DNA from 4 places in the Arthrobacter sp. B10-11 genome. Region 1 is predicted to be linked to each of the others. Evidence: predicted binding sites of a transcription regulator. Region 1 holds the regulator's gene; each other region holds the start of a gene.
What was found. The regulator Rex, encoded in region 1, represses fermentation and respiration genes when NADH is low (regulators of the CRP and FNR family bind a similar motif). The targets are predictions, from matches to a motif close to CTTGTGAANNNNTTCACAAG.
Positions count from the first base shown of each region.

Region 1 (3,695 bases):
ATACGGCCAGCAGCAGCACGGGCAGCAGCCCCCTGCCGCGCCGCAATACGGCCAGAACGCGCCGCAATACGGCCAGCAGCAGCACGGGCAGCAGCCCCCTGCCGCGCCGCAATACGGACAGAACGCACCCCAGTACGGGCAGCCGCAGTACGGGCAGCAGCCTCCGGCTCCCCAGTACGGGCAGCAGCCCTACGGGCAGGCGCCGCAGCAGTACGGACAGTCCCCCTACGCCCAGTACCCGTCCGAGCAGCCGCAGGGTGTCGCAGCCGGCGGGGTTCCAAAAATGGTCAACAACGCGTTCTGGATGATCGTTGCAGCGGGCGTCCTGTGGCTGGTCTCCCTTTTGATCGCCATTCCCGCGCTCGATGATCCGGCCATGCGCAGTACGTTCGAGGAGCAGATGCGGACAAGCGGCGCGGACGTCGACTTCGAGTCGATCAAGGGCCTGATCATCGGCATGATGGTGGTGGTCGGCCTCATCGGTGCCGGCCTGTACGCATTGGTGGCGTTCAACGTGCGCAAGGGCAAGAACTGGGCCCGCATCCTGGGCACCGTCCTGGCCGCCCTGTCGATCTTCAGCCTGTTCCCGCTCAGCCTCGGAACCCTCTCGGGCCTGCTGGGCATCGCGGCGATCGTGATGCTGTACCTCCCGGCGTCCGCACCTTACTTCCAGAAGCAGCAGCCTTTCGGGGGCCCTTACTCCCAGCCGGGCAACCCCTACGGCCGCTAGTCCCGCCCTGTAGACAAAAGCACCAAACCGAGGCAACTCAGTTCCACACCCGGAGGGCGTGGACTTTGGATGGACCAGGCGAATTCAGTCGCCGGCCGCCGGAGTCCGCGCCCTTTGCGTTTGCCCGGCAATCTCTTGAGCCGAAATTGAGCTTCAAACTATGCCCAGAACGCCCCTGCGCGCGGTACCGTGTTAGCAAAATCACACTGGGGGCAGGATGATGTGGCTGATCCCGGTTGAGATTACTGAGCAATCGAGTTGCAAAGGATCAACAATGAGCACTCCGTCCATCCCGCCGTCGCCCTCCAACGATTCCGCATCCGGCGGTCAATACGGCCAGCAGCCGCCGCAGTACGCGCAGCCGCCGCAGTACGCGCAGCCGCCCCAATACAGCCAGGGGCCCCAATACGGCCAAGCACCCCAATCCGGGCAGCCGCAGTATGCACAGCAGCAGCAGTTTGCGCAGCCGCAGTTTGCACAGCCTCAGCCGTTTGCGCAGCCGCAGCAGTTCGGGCAACAGCAGTACCTCGCTTACCCCTCCGAACTGCCGCAGCAGGGGAACTCGGGCCGTGCCACGCCCCCGCTGGTGAACGCCTCCTTCTGGCTGTTAGTCCTCGCCTGCCTCTTCTGGGTGGGTTCGATCTTCTTCTCCATGGGCTCCCTCGATGACCCCGCCCTGCGCAGGCAGATGGAAGCGCGGCTGGCAACCAGCGGCGCAGAGGTGGATTTCGAGGCACTCAAGGGCATCATCGTGGGAATGGTGGCGCTGATTGCCGCTGTCGGCGTCCTGCTTTATGCGCTCGTGGCCTTCAAAATCAGGAAGGGCCGGAACTGGGCCCGCATTCTCGGCACTATCTTGGCCGCCTTTTCCCTGCTGGGAATTTTCGAGAACGGTCCTGGAACGCCGTCCATCCTCGCCGGAGTTGCCGCCATGGTGCTGCTGTACCTCCCCGGGTCAGCGCCGTATTTCCGGAAGTACCACCCGTTCGCTAGCCCCTACGGTCAGCCCGGTAACCCCTACGGCCGCTAACAACTGAGCGGCCACACAGCGGCCGCCACCAACCAACCGAGCGGCCGCACGCGTGACGCGCGGCAGCACGGGACCGGCTGGCTTACTCGCCGTCCTCCGGGATCTGGATCCGCTGGGCGTGGTAGGCCAGGATCTGCAGCTCGGTGGCCATGTCCACCTTTCGCAGGTTGACGCCCGCCGGCACCTGCAGCATCACCGGGGCGAAACTGAGGATGCTCCGCACACCGGCGGCGATGACGCGGTCGCACACACCCTGGGCCACGGCGGCAGGCAGTGCCAGCACCACCATGTTGGCGCCGGTCCGCTGGAGCACCGGTTCCAGGTCCGCGACGTCGCTGACGCGCAGCCAGCCAACCTCATTGCCCACCACCATCTGGTCGGCGTCGAAAATGGCCACGACGTCGAAACCCCGCGATTCAAATCCGCCGTACCGCGCCAAGGCCTTGCCGAGGTTGCCGGCGCCCACGATAGCCACTTTCCAGTCCTTGGTGAGCCCGAGCGCGGCTGAGATATGGCGGCTCAAGTACTGCACTTCGTAGCCGACGCCGCGGGTACCGTATGACCCGACGTGGGAGAGGTCCTTGCGGAGGGTGGACGAACTCACGCCGGAGGCTTCTGCCAGGGACTCAGAGGAGACGCGTTCAACGCCTTCCGCGAGCATTGTGGTGAGGGCACGCAAATAGATGGTCAGCCGGGCCACGGCCGCGGGCGGAATCTGCTTGGCCGCAGTTCCGCTCTCCCCGTGAACGGCCTCGGGGGATGAATCCAGCGAAGTCACTATCTGCTCCATTGCGTCGCGTTGTGAGTCCACTCTAGAGCCCCGTCCGTAATGCCAACAAAGCAGGAGTGGCCGCGCCTACTTGGCCGCGGCCTGGCGAAGGATCCGTTCCAGGCGGGTTTCGTCGATCTTCCAGAAGTCGCGCTGGACCCCGTCCACCAGGACCACGGGAATCTCTTCGGCGTACCGCTCGCGGAGCTCCGGCAGGTTGTCCACCAATTGTTCCGTCCATTCGAGTCCCAGTGCGGCCGTGACCCGTCCGACGGCGTCGCGCGCCGCCTCGCAGAGGTGGCAGTCAGTTTTGGTGATGAGGACGACGTCGGGATGTGCCATGCATCAACCGTAGCCCGGGCTGCCGCCCCGCCGCGACGGCGGGATAGTCGCGGCCGCGACGGCACCATGCCGCGGTCGCGACAGCGCAGGCATTGCCCATTGACTAGACTCGAGTCATGCCCGAGGAGAAGTACGTCGCCGTGATCCGGCAGCCGGCCGGTGCGTTGCAGCACGGCGAGGCCGCCTTCTTCGACGTCGACAACACCCTCATGAAGGGCGCCAGCCTGTTTCATGTGGCCCGGAAAATGCACCAGCGCGGCGCCTTCACGCTGCCGCAGGCGGCCGGGATGGCGTGGAAGCAGTTCAAGTTCGTCCTCCGCGGCGAGAACATGGACGACGTCCACGCGGTCCGCGATTCGGCCCTGACGCTGGCGGCCGGCATCACCGTGGAAGACATCAAAGCCCTCGGCGAAGAAGTCTTCGATGAGATGATCGAGTCCAGGATCTGGCCGGGCGCCAAGGCATTGGCCCAGCAGCACCTCCGGGTGGGCCGCATGGTGTGGCTGGTGACGGCGACCCCCATCGAGGTGGCCACGGTGATTTCCACCCGGCTGGGCCTGAGCGGCGCACTGGGAACCGTGGGCGAAATCAAGGACGGCGCGTACACCGGCCGGCTGGTGGGTGACATCCTGCATGGCCAGGCCAAGGCGGTGGCTGTCCAGGGCATCGCGGACGCCGAGGACCTGGACCTCAAGCGCTGCTGGGCCTACAGCGATTCCCACAATGACATTCCGCTGCTGAGCATGGTGGGCCATCCCGTGGCCATCAACCCTGATGCCCGCCTCCGCCGCCATGCGCGCGAAAACAACTGGCCGGTCTACGAC
Region 1 covers NZ_JAWMTH010000001.1:1,105,629-1,109,323, forward strand. The annotation lists gene RW112_RS05195 (hypothetical protein) at 1-730, shown strand, start outside; gene RW112_RS05200 (hypothetical protein) at 1,005-1,760, shown strand; gene RW112_RS05205 (redox-sensing transcriptional repressor Rex) at 1,843-2,538, opposite strand; gene RW112_RS05210 (glutaredoxin family protein) at 2,617-2,871, opposite strand; gene RW112_RS05215 (HAD family hydrolase) at 2,988-3,695, shown strand, end outside.

Region 2 (3,695 bases), 950 kb from region 1:
GAATGACGACGTTAACTGCGAGTCAGTTGGGCAGGATGATGTTGAGGGCATGCGCTTTGCGCGGCGTGCCTTCGACCAGCTCGGCTTCCCACTTTTCGCGGGCCGCTTTCAGCAGCTGCGCCGGGGTACGGGGGGCGGCACCACGTCGGGTCAGCAGGTGGCGGGCCAGTTCGCCGCGGGTGTGTTTGGCGAAATGGCTTACGACCTTGCGCACACCGTTCACTTCAGTGAAGACGTTGACGGTGACGGTCTGCGCCGGGGGCGGGGCCCAGGCGGCAGCATAGGTGCTGGAGCGGCAGTCCACTAAAAGTTCCTCTTTGGTTTCGCCCGCCAGTGCGGCCGAAATCTGCGGCTTCCAGAACGAGGCCAGCCGGCCGACGTCGGGCAGTGACGTTCCCATCGACAGCCGGTAAGCGGGCACCCGGTCGGCGAAGCGGATGGCGCCCCAGAGGGCGGAGACCACCAGTACTGATTCATCCGCCTTCCGGCGCTGCGCCGCCGTCAGCGACTGATAGCCGAGTGCGTCGTACAGGACGCCGGAATAGACCTGATGCGCCGGCGCCGCCGGTTCCGTGTGCAGCCGGGTGTTGCGTTCGACGTCGGCACTCAGGGATGCGCCGACGCCCAGCAGTGCGAGTGCGTCCCGGTGGGCGCTGACGCCTCCCAGCGCTTCCAGCACCTTCGCCCGGTAGGTGTTCAAGGTGGGAAAGCTCAGGGCGGTCCAGTCGACGGCTTCTCCCTGGGCAGCGGGGGTCTTGCCTTCGGACGGCGGCAGCAGAATCAGCACCGTACGATCTTACCGGCGCTGGAACGAGGGCGTGATGTCGCGGTCCTGCCGGCGGCACCGCGGCAGTCAGGCCGCCTTGACCGGTGGTTTGGCTGCAGCGGTGGCCGCCTGGGTCTCGCGGGCGAGGAAGGCGGATAGTTCGCCGATGGTGCTCATCAGCGGCGCCGGGAAGACGACTGTGGAGTTCTTGTCCACTGCGATTTCCACCAGGGACTGCAAATTCCGCAGCTGCAGGGCCAGCGGGTGGGCCATCATGGTGTCCGACGCGTCGCCGAGGGCGGCTGCCGCGATAGCCTCACCTTCCGCCGCGATGATCTTCGCCCTCTTTTCCCGCTCGGCCTCAGCCTGGCGGGCCATGGCACGCTTCATGCTTTCGGGAAGTTGGATGTCCTTCAGTTCCACCAAAGTCACTTCGACACCCCACTCGAGCGTCAGGGCATCCAGTATTTCCCGGATATCGCTATTGATTCGCTCGGTTTCTGACAGCGTCTGGTCCAGGCTGTGCCTGCCAACGACCTTCCGCAGCGTGGTCTGGGCAATCTGGTCGATGGCGGCGGCGACATTCTCTATGGCCACGACGGATTTCACCGCATCGACCACGCGGTAGTAGGCCACGGCTGAGATGTCGACGCTGACATTGTCCTGCGTGATAATGCCCTGCGACTGGATTGGCATGGTCACGATCCGCAGGCTGACCAGCGGAAGACGGTCAATGACCGGGATGATGAACCGAAGCCCCGGCAGCCTGATTCCAATGACCCTGCCCAGCCTGAAAAGCACACCCTGCTCATACTGCCGCACGATCCGGATGGACATTTTCAGCAAGATGAGCAGCAGCAGTGTGACGGCGATGGCGATGAACGTAATGGTGGGGTCCATTCGGATCCCCTCCTTTGTGCCGGGTTGATCTTGTTCCATTGTCCCACCAGGGGATCGAAAAGCCCCTCGCACCTGCTGCGGAACCGGGCAGCCGGCACAGCCCGTAGAATGAAACGCGGATGGGTTGACCAGGCGGCCGCGCGTCACGCAAGTGGCTCGAGGAACGTCCGGGCTCCGCAGGGCAGGGTGGTGGGTAACGCCCACTCGGGGTAACCCGCAGGCCAGTGCCACAGAAAATAGACCGCCTGCATCGCGCCGGTTTGAAAGCGGCACGAAGCAGGTAAGGGTGAAACGGCGGTGTAAGAGACCACCAGCTTCCCGGGTGACCGGGAAGGCTAGGTAAACCCCACCCGGAGCAAGGCCAGACAGGACACGTTCGAGGGCTGCCCGCCCGAGTGTCCGGGTAGGCCGCTGGAGGGCGTCGGCAACGGCGTTCGTAGATGGATGGCCGCTACTCCCGCTCCGGCAACGGTGCGGGAACACAGAACCCGGCGTATCGGTCAACCCATCCACCACCGTTTACGGCCTGCTCTTCGAGGCCTGCCGTACGGCGGCATGTGAGTGACTTCACGCTTTACGGGGCCGTGGGGGAGCCGGCGCCGCCCTAGAATGGATAGCGAACGTAGAAGTTCTGCCGCCTGGTCTGCGTTCGCAGCCGGCGGCTTTTCTTTGCGATTCTCCAAGGTGTCCGGGGTGGACCGAATCCCCGCCGATGCCTGTGCCCCGGAATACCTCCGGTGGCCGACATCTGCATACGAGGGCGTATGTGGTTGACCCAAGGAAGGTAGTTCTGTGAGCCAGACGTCAGATTCTTGTCTTGATACGTGGATGGGCCGTGAGGCGCTTGCCGAGGCCATGATCCCGGTCATCGGCCGGCTGTACCGCGAGAACAACGTGGTGACCAGCATCCACGGTCGCAGCCTGATCAACAAGTCCACCATGAACATCCTCAAGGCGCACCGGTTCGCCCGCCGCATGAGCAACACCGAGCTGCTGCTCGAAGAGACCGCGCCCCTGCTGAACACCTTGGCCGAGCTCGAACTCGGTGCCGCAGCCATCGACGTGGCCCGCCTGACGGAGAAGTACAAGCTTGAAGGCAACGGTGCCAGCCTGGAAGAATTCCTCCGCGCCGAACTGGCGGAGATCGTGGGCAAGCGCGGTGCTGACGACCGCACCAGCACCGACGTCGTGCTGTACGGCTTTGGCCGCATCGGCCGCCTGCTGGCCCGTCTGCTCATCGAAAAGGCCGGCGGCGGCCACGGCCTGCGCCTGCGCGCCATCGTGGTGCGCCGCGGCTCGGACAAGGACCTTGCCAAGCGCGCCAGCCTCCTGCGCCGCGACTCCGTCCACGGCTCCTTTGAGGGCACCATCCGGGTGGACGAAGAAGCGAACACCATCACCGCCAACGGCGTGCAGGTCCAGGTCATCTACTCGGACAACCCCGCCACGATCGACTACACCGCATTCGGTATCAACAACGCGCTCGTGGTGGACAACACGGGACGCTGGCGCGACGCTGAAGGCCTGTCGCAGCACCTGCAGAGCAAGGGCGTGGCCCGGGTTCTCCTTACCGCACCGGGCAAGGGCGCGCTGAAGAACATCGTGCACGGCATTAACCACGGCAGCATCGAGGATTCGGACCAGATCATTTCGGCGGCGTCCTGCACCACCAATGCCATCACCCCGGTCCTGAAGGCCATCAACGACAAGTTCGGCGTGATCCACGGGCACGTGGAAACCGTTCACTCCTTCACCAACGACCAAAACCTAATCGACAACTTCCACAAGGGTGACCGGCGCGGCCGCTCCGCGGCCCTGAACATGGTCATCACGGAAACGGGTGCGGCCACTGCTGTGGCGAAGGCGCTGCCCGAACTTCAAGGCAAGCTTTCCGGCAGCTCCATCCGCGTCCCCACCCCTGACGTCTCCCTGGCCATCCTGAACCTGAGCCTGGAAAACGGCACTACCAAGGATGAGGTGAACGATTACCTGCGCCAGATGTCCCTCCATTCGGACCTGCGCAAGCAGA
Region 2 covers NZ_JAWMTH010000001.1:154,366-158,060, reverse strand. The annotation lists gene RW112_RS00820 (peroxide stress protein YaaA) at 23-787, opposite strand; gene RW112_RS00815 (slipin family protein) at 854-1,666, opposite strand; RNA gene rnpB (RNase P RNA component class A) at 1,787-2,178, shown strand; gene RW112_RS00805 (glyceraldehyde-3-phosphate dehydrogenase) at 2,459-3,695, shown strand, end outside.
Region 2: RW112_RS00805 (glyceraldehyde-3-phosphate dehydrogenase) is a predicted target of Rex. The motif match lies at 2,221-2,240, and genes of this name have one in related genera.

Region 3 (3,695 bases), on a different contig from region 1:
CTGATGGTGGCGAAGTCGCAGGGTTCGTTCTCGAAGAGGATGTCGCCGTCGAACGTGTTGTGCGGGTACACGCCGGACAGCACTTTCATCAGGGTCGATTTGCCGGCGCCGTTTTCGCCGCAGATGGCGTGGACTTCGCCGCGGTTGACGTCAAGGGTGACGTCCTGGAGGGCTTTGACGCCGGGGAAGGTTTTGGTGATTCCCCGCATTTGGAGGATGGGTGCGTTCATGGTCATTTCCCGCTGACTGGTTGGAGCCGGGCGCCTGCGGGTGCAGGGCCCCTGGAGGGTGCGGCCGGGCGGCTGGCCCGGCCGCACCCTTCACGGTGCCTATTTGACGTCGGCGTCGGTGTAGTAGCCGGAGTCGATCAGCTCCTGCTTGTAGTTGTCTTTCGTGATGATGACGGACTCCAGGAGGTAGGCCGGAACCACCTTCACCTTGTTGTCGTAGGTCTTGGTGTCGTTCGTTTCCGGCTCCTGGCCCTTGAGGACAGCGTCGACCATCTTGACGGCCTGCGCGCCGAGCTTGCGGGTGTCCTTGAAGATGGTGGAGTACTGCTCGCCGGCAATGATGGACTTCACCGAACCCTTTTCAGCGTCCTGCCCGGTAACGATGGGCAGGCTGCCCTTGGAGTAACCGCCGGTGCTGGTCAGTGCGGAGATGATGCCGATGGAAAGGCCGTCGTACGGCGACAGGACGCCGTCGAGCTTGGTGCCGGAGCTGTAAGCGGCGGTGAGGATGTCTTCCATCCGCTTCTGCGCCACCGGTGCCTGCCAGCGAAGGATTGCCGCCTGCTCGAACTTGGTCTGGCCGCTGGGCACCTTCAGGGTGCCGGCATCCATGAACGGCTTCAGGGTGTCCATCGCCCCGGTCCAGAAGAAGTTGGCGTTGTTGTCATCGGGGCTGCCCGCGAACAGCTCGACGTTGAACGGGCCCTTGCCCTCCACCTTCTTGCCGGCTGCGTCGAGCAGGCCCAGCCCGGTCAGCAGCGAGGTGGCCTGCTGGACGCCCACGGTGTAGTTGTCGAACGTGGTGTAGTAGTCCACATTCGGCGTGCCGTTGATGAGCCGGTCGTAGGCGATGACCTTGACGTTCTGCTCCTTGGCTTTTGCCAGGACGTCCGTGAGCGTGGTGCCGTCGATGGCGGCGATGATCAGGGCTTTGGCGCCCTTGGTGAGCATGTTTTCGATCTGGGACACCTGGGTGGGGATGTCATCATTGGCGAACTGCAGGTCCGTCTTGTAGCCGAGATCCTTCAGGGACTTCTCAACGTTCCCGCCGTCGGCAATCCACCGTTCGGACGTCTGTGTGGGCATGGAGATTCCCACCAATGAGCCCGCCGCATCCGCGCTTCCGGTGGCAGTCGCGCTGCCCGGCCGGGAGCCGCAGCCGGTTGCCCCGACGGTCAGGGCGAGGGCGACTGCAACGACGCCCAGGAGTTTCTTGATTCTCACGGTTTCTCCTTCCACGGCGGGGATGCGCCGCGAACTGGTTTCTGAAGCGGAAAGCGAAATGCTCCTCGCCATACTGTCGACCACCTCAGTCCCCTCGCCCAACCGCAGGGCGCAGGCCGACTTCTTTGTGACCAATGTTCACGCCAACAGCTCTGTTAGCGCTAACAACTTATCCAAGATTAGGCCTCATTTTCCTGTGAAGCAAATCACAATGTGATTACCGCGGCCAGGGTGCGATGCGTGCCCGCCAGTTCCCCCTGCGGTCGCGGAGGTCCGCTTGACGTCGTACTTGTTAGCGCTCACAATTAGTTCAGTCCGCGCAGTTGCGGACTGGTTACTGGAGGACTTCATGGACGTCACAGCAGACGGCAAAGAAAACTACGTTATTGGCGTGGACTACGGCACGCTGTCCGGGCGGGCCGTGGTGGTCCGCGTCCGGGACGGCAGGGAGCTGGGCAGCGGTGTGTTCGAATACCCGCACGCCGTGGTCACCGAATCACTTCCGGCGGGTCTGGCGGGCGACGGCGCCTCGCGGCTTCCCGGGGAATGGGCGCTGCAGGTGCCCAACGACTACCGCGATGTGCTGCGTTACGCCGTGCCGGCGGCGATTGCGGAGGCGGGGATCGACCCCGCAGCCGTGGTGGGCATCGCCACCGACTTCACGGCGTGCACCATGGTCCCGGTCAAGGCCGACGGCACACCGTTGAACGAAGTTTCCGGTTTCGCCAACCGCCCGCACGCCTACGTAAAATTGTGGCGCCACCATGCCGCCCAGCCGCAGGCGGACCGGATCAACGAGCTGGCCGCGGAGCGCGGCGAAAGCTGGTTGCCACGGTACGGCGGGCTGATCTCCTCTGAGTGGGAGTTCGCCAAGGGACTCCAACTGCTGGAGGAAGATCCGGAAGCCTACGCTGCCATGGACCACTGGGTGGAAGCGGCCGACTGGATCGTCTGGCAGCTGTGCGGCAACTACGTCCGCAACGCCTGCACCGCCGGGTACAAAGGGATCTACCAGGACGGCCGCTACCCGTCCGAAGAATTCCTGGCCGCCCTGAACCCGGAGTTCAAGAATTTTGTCAGCGCCAAGCTGGCGCACACCATCGGACGGCTCGGCGATGCCGCCGGCTACCTGACGGCCGAGGCGGCAGCCTGGACGGGCTTGCCGGAAGGCATTGCCGTCGCAGTAGGCAATGTGGACGCCCACGTCACCGCACCGGCTGCAAAGGCCGTGGAGCCCGGGCAGCTGGTGGCCATCATGGGCACCTCCACCTGCCACGTTATGAACGGCGACGAGCTGCGTGAAGTCCCGGGCATGTGCGGCGTGGTGGACGGGGGAATCGTTGACGGGCTGTGGGGCTACGAGGCCGGCCAGAGCGGGGTGGGGGACATCTTCGGCTGGTTCACCACGTACGGGGTCCCGCCCGAATATCACGAGGCAGCAGCGGCGGCGGGCCTGGGCATCCATGAATACCTCACCGAACTGGCATCGAAGCAGGCCATCGGAGAGCACGGGCTCATGGCACTGGACTGGCACTCAGGCAACCGCTCCGTGCTGGTGGACCACGAGCTGTCGGGCGTGGTGGTGGGCCAGACCCTCGCCACCAGGCCCGAGGACACCTACCGTGCACTGCTGGAAGCCACGGCCTTCGGCACACGCACCATTGTGGACGCGTTCCGCGACTCGGGGGTGCCGGTCAAGGAGTTCATCGTGGCCGGCGGCCTGCTGAAGAACAAGCTGCTCATGCAGATCTACGCGGACGTCACCGGGCTGCAGCTGTCCACCATCGGCTCCGCCCAGGGGCCGGCGCTTGGCTCCGCCATCCATGCCGCCGTCGCCGCAGGAGCGTATTCGGACATCCGGGCCGCTGCCGCTGCCATGGGGTCGGAGCCCGGCGGAGTATATATTCCCATTCCGGAAAATGTTGCCGCCTACGAGGAACTCTTCCAGGAATACCGCACCCTGCACGACTACTTCGGCCGCGGCACCAACAGCGTGATGCACCGGCTCAAGGCCATCCAGCGCGCGGCGAAGCCGTCGTTGGCGGAGGTCTCCGCATGAGCAATCTTCTGGAAACCATCGCCCGGGTCCGTCGCGAGGTCTGCGAACTGCACGCGGAACTCACCCGGTACGAACTGGTGGTGTGGACTGCCGGCAACGTGTCCGCCCGTGTTACCGGCCACGACCTGATGGTCATCAAGCCGTCCGGAGTCTCCTATGCGGACCTCACGCCCGAGAGCATG
Region 3 covers NZ_JAWMTH010000002.1:568,872-572,566, reverse strand. The annotation lists gene mmsA (multiple monosaccharide ABC transporter ATP-binding protein) at 1-230, opposite strand, end outside; gene chvE (multiple monosaccharide ABC transporter substrate-binding protein) at 330-1,454, opposite strand; gene araB (ribulokinase) at 1,804-3,513, shown strand; gene RW112_RS08270 (L-ribulose-5-phosphate 4-epimerase) at 3,510-3,695, shown strand, end outside.
Region 3: araB (ribulokinase) is a predicted target of Rex. The motif match lies at 1,648-1,667, and genes of this name have one in related genera.

Region 4 (3,695 bases), 720 kb from region 1:
GTCAAAGGTTTGTGTCATGGTGTTCTCCTCGTGCTCCGTGCGGGCCTAGTTCCGGGCCGATGCTTCTGCTGTTGCTTCTTCGACCGCTGCAGCCCTGCGCATGGTGTCCACCCAGTAGCCGTGCTGGATGGGGTAGAGGCCTTCGTCCTCGGTCCGGGCTCCGCTGGAAATCGGCTTGAGCCCGATGCTGTCCGCGTTGGCGTCGGGTCCTGTGATCTGGTGGGTCACGCCGCGGCTGAGGTCGTTCCACGGTGCTGCGGTGGCGAGGTAGGTCTTCTGGCAGGAGCGGAATTCCTCAAGGTCATCCGGGGTGGCCATGCCCGAGGCGTTGAAGAAGTCCTCGTACTGACGGATGCGGTTGGCCCGCGCTTCGTCGCTTTCGCCCTTGGGTGCGATGCAGTAGATGGTCACTTCGGTCTTGTCCACGGATATGGGACGGAAGTGCCGGATCTGCGAGCCGAACTGGTCCATCAGGTACACATTCGGGTAGAGGCAGAGGTTGCGGGAGATGTTGATCATCCAGTCCGCCTTGGCCTCGCCGTACTTCTCCACGAGCTCGGCGCGGCGGTCGAACAGTGGCCGGTTGCTCGGGTCAAGCCATTCTGTCCAGAGCAGCAGGTGGCCGTGATCGAAGGAGTAGTAGCCGCCCTTCTGCTTGGCCCAGCCGCCGGCGTCCATGTTCTTGGTTTCGTTGGCGGACTCGCCGGTGGTGCGCCGGGCAGTGGTGGCGGCGTAGTTCCAGTGCGTCGCCGACACGTGGTAGCCGTCGGCGCCGTTTTCGGCCTGCAGCTTCCAGTTGCCGTCGTAGGTGTAGCTGGAGGCGCCGCGGAGGACTTCCAGGCCATCCGGGGACTGGTCCACGATCATGTCGATGATTTTTGTCGATTCGCCGAGGTGCTCTTCCAGCGGTTTCACGTCCGGGTTGATGCTGCCGAACAGGAAGCCCCGGTAGCTTTCGAACCTGGCAACCTTGGTGAGGTCGTGCGAACCTTCCTTGTTGAACTGCTCCGGGTACCCGGCTTCGCGGGGGTCCTTGACCTTGAGCAGTTTGCCGGTGTTGTTGAAGGTCCAGCCGTGGAACGGGCACGTGAACGTGGTGCGGTTGTCCGTCTTGCGCCGGCAGAGCATGGCGCCGCGGTGGCTGCACGCGTTGATGAGGGCGTTGAGTCCGCCCTGCTTGTCACGGGAGATGATGATCGGCTGGCGGCCGATGTAGGTGGTGAAGTAGTCGCCGATGTTGGGGATCTGGCTGTCGTGCGCCAGGTACACCCAGTTGCCTTCGAAGATGTGCTTCATTTCGAGCTCAAACAGGTCTTCGTCGGTGAAGATACTGCGATTGGCCCGGTACACGCCGTTTTCGTGGTCTTCCACCAAGGCCTGGTCGAGGTGGGCTCGGATGCCCGCCAGGGTCTCTGTCATGTTGGCTCCTATCAGTTTCGGGCCGCGTTGCCCGGATCGCCGGGCAGCACTGCCCGGGCGGACCGCCGAATGATCGGTCGGTCGATGGTGAGTGCCCCCCACTCTGCCAGCGGGTGGTGCGCGTCACACTAGGTATTTGCCTAGGCTCGCCTAGGGCCTAATTGAGACTTTCTAGCTCTGAATTCGGCGGAATTGAGTATTTGTTGACGAGGGAAATCGGCCATACGCTGTTGAAGCAACAACCACCCGGACCGGAAGGCACCCGTGAAAATCACTGCCATCGAGGCGATTCCCTTCGCCATCCCGTATACGAAGCCCCTGCGCTTCGCCAGCGGAGAGGTGCATACCGCGCTGCATGTCCTGGTCCGGGTATCCAGTGATGACGGAATCGTGGGAGTGGCCGAGGCGCCGGCCCGGCCGTTCACCTACGGGGAGACGCAGGAATCCATCGTTGCCGCAATCCGCACGCTGTTCGCGCCGCGGATAACGGGGATGTCCGTCATGGACCGTGAAGCCATCCACGCCATCCTGGACCGGACCGTGGGCAACCCGACCGCCAAGTCGGCACTGGACATGGCGCTCTGGGATGTCATCGGAAAAACCCTGGGCCAGCCCGTCACCGCCCTCCTCGGCGGATTTTCTGACAGCATGCGGGTCAGCCATATGCTCGGTTTCGCCGAGCCCGCCAAGATGGTGGCCGAGGCCGAGCGTATGCGCGACACGTACGGGATCACCACCTTCAAGGTCAAGGTGGGCCGGAAGCCGTTCAAGCTCGACGTCGACGTGTGCCGGGCCCTGCGTGAGGAACTCGGCGCGGACATCGAGCTGTACATCGACGGCAACCGGGGCTGGACGCCGTCGGAGTCCCTGCGGGCCCTCAATGCCATGGCCGACATCGATCTCACCCTGGCTGAGGAGCTGTGCCCCGCCGATGACGTGCTGGGACGCAAATGGCTGGTGGAACAGTGCACCGTTCCGTTCGTGGCGGACGAAAGCGCGACGACGCCGGGCGAGGTCACCCGTGCGCTGCTGGGCGGAGCCGCGAACGCGGTCAGCATCAAGACCGCTCGCACCGGCTTTTCCCACTCCCAGCGGGTGCTGTTCCAGTGCGACGGCCTCGGTGCGGAAGTGGTCATGGGCAACCAGATCGACGGCCAGCTCGGCACGCTCTGCACCGTCACCTTCGGGGCCGCCTACAAGTCCACCACGCAGCGCGCCGGCGAGTTGTCCAACTTCCTGGACATGAGTGATGACCTCCTGGCCGAGCCCCTGGAGATCGTCGACGGCAAGCTGTTCGCCCGGCAAACGCCGGGCATCGGCATCGAAATCGACGCCGGGAAGCTGGCCAAATACCGCCTCGACGACGGCAACTGAACCCAACCAACCCACACCACGGCGCGTGCACCGAAGCCGGCGCCGGATGAAAGAAAGTGAGTCAATGATGACAACCGAGCTAAGCGAATTCGACGCCAGGGCCGCCGAGTCCGGCAGCCTTGCCACGGAACGTTTCCGCGACAGCGGCAAGACGGCGGCACTGGAGGTTCCCAAGGAACGCGTGTCCCTGCTGGCCAACGAGGTCCTGGGCGCTGTCTACGAAACCATCCGCAAGCACAAGGTGAGCTACGACGAGTTCAATGCGCTGAAGGCCTGGCTGATCAGTGTGGGCGAGGACGGCGAATGGCCGCTGTTCCTGGACGTCTGGGTGGAACACGTGGTTGAAGAAGTGTCCACGGAGGACCGGGAAGGCAACAAGGGAACCATCGAGGGGCCGTACTACGTCCCGGGCTCGCCGGAGCTTCAGACGCCGGCCACCCTGCCGATGCGCGAGGACGAGGGCGGTACGCCGCTGCTGTTCCAGGGACAGGTGCGGGCAGTCGACGGCACGCCCCTTGGCGGGGCCCATGTGGAGATCTGGCACGCGGACGACAACGGCTTCTACTCCCAGTACGCACCGGGCCTGCCCGAGTGGAACCTTCGCGGCACCGTAGTGGCCGACGCCTCGGGCAACTTTGCGCTGAACACCGTGCAGCCCGCCCCGTACCAGATCCCCACCGACGGCGCCTGCGGCAAGCTCATTGCGGCCGCCGGCTGGCACGCCTGGCGCCCGGCGCACCTTCACCTCAAGGTGTCCGCCCCCGGCTACCAGCTGCTCACCGCCCAGCTATATTTCGAAGGCGACCAGCACCTCTCCGACGACATCGCCTCGGCCGTCAAGCCGGAGCTGGTGCTGAGCCCGGCCGCGCGTGCCGGCGCCGGCGGCAATGAGGTCACCTACG
Region 4 covers NZ_JAWMTH010000001.1:383,637-387,331, reverse strand. The annotation lists gene benB (benzoate 1,2-dioxygenase small subunit) at 1-18, opposite strand, end outside; gene benA (benzoate 1,2-dioxygenase large subunit) at 46-1,419, opposite strand; gene RW112_RS01880 (mandelate racemase/muconate lactonizing enzyme family protein) at 1,684-2,793, shown strand; gene catA (catechol 1,2-dioxygenase) at 2,861-3,695, shown strand, end outside.
Region 4: benA (benzoate 1,2-dioxygenase large subunit) is a predicted target of Rex. The motif match lies at 1,611-1,630, and genes of this name have one in related genera.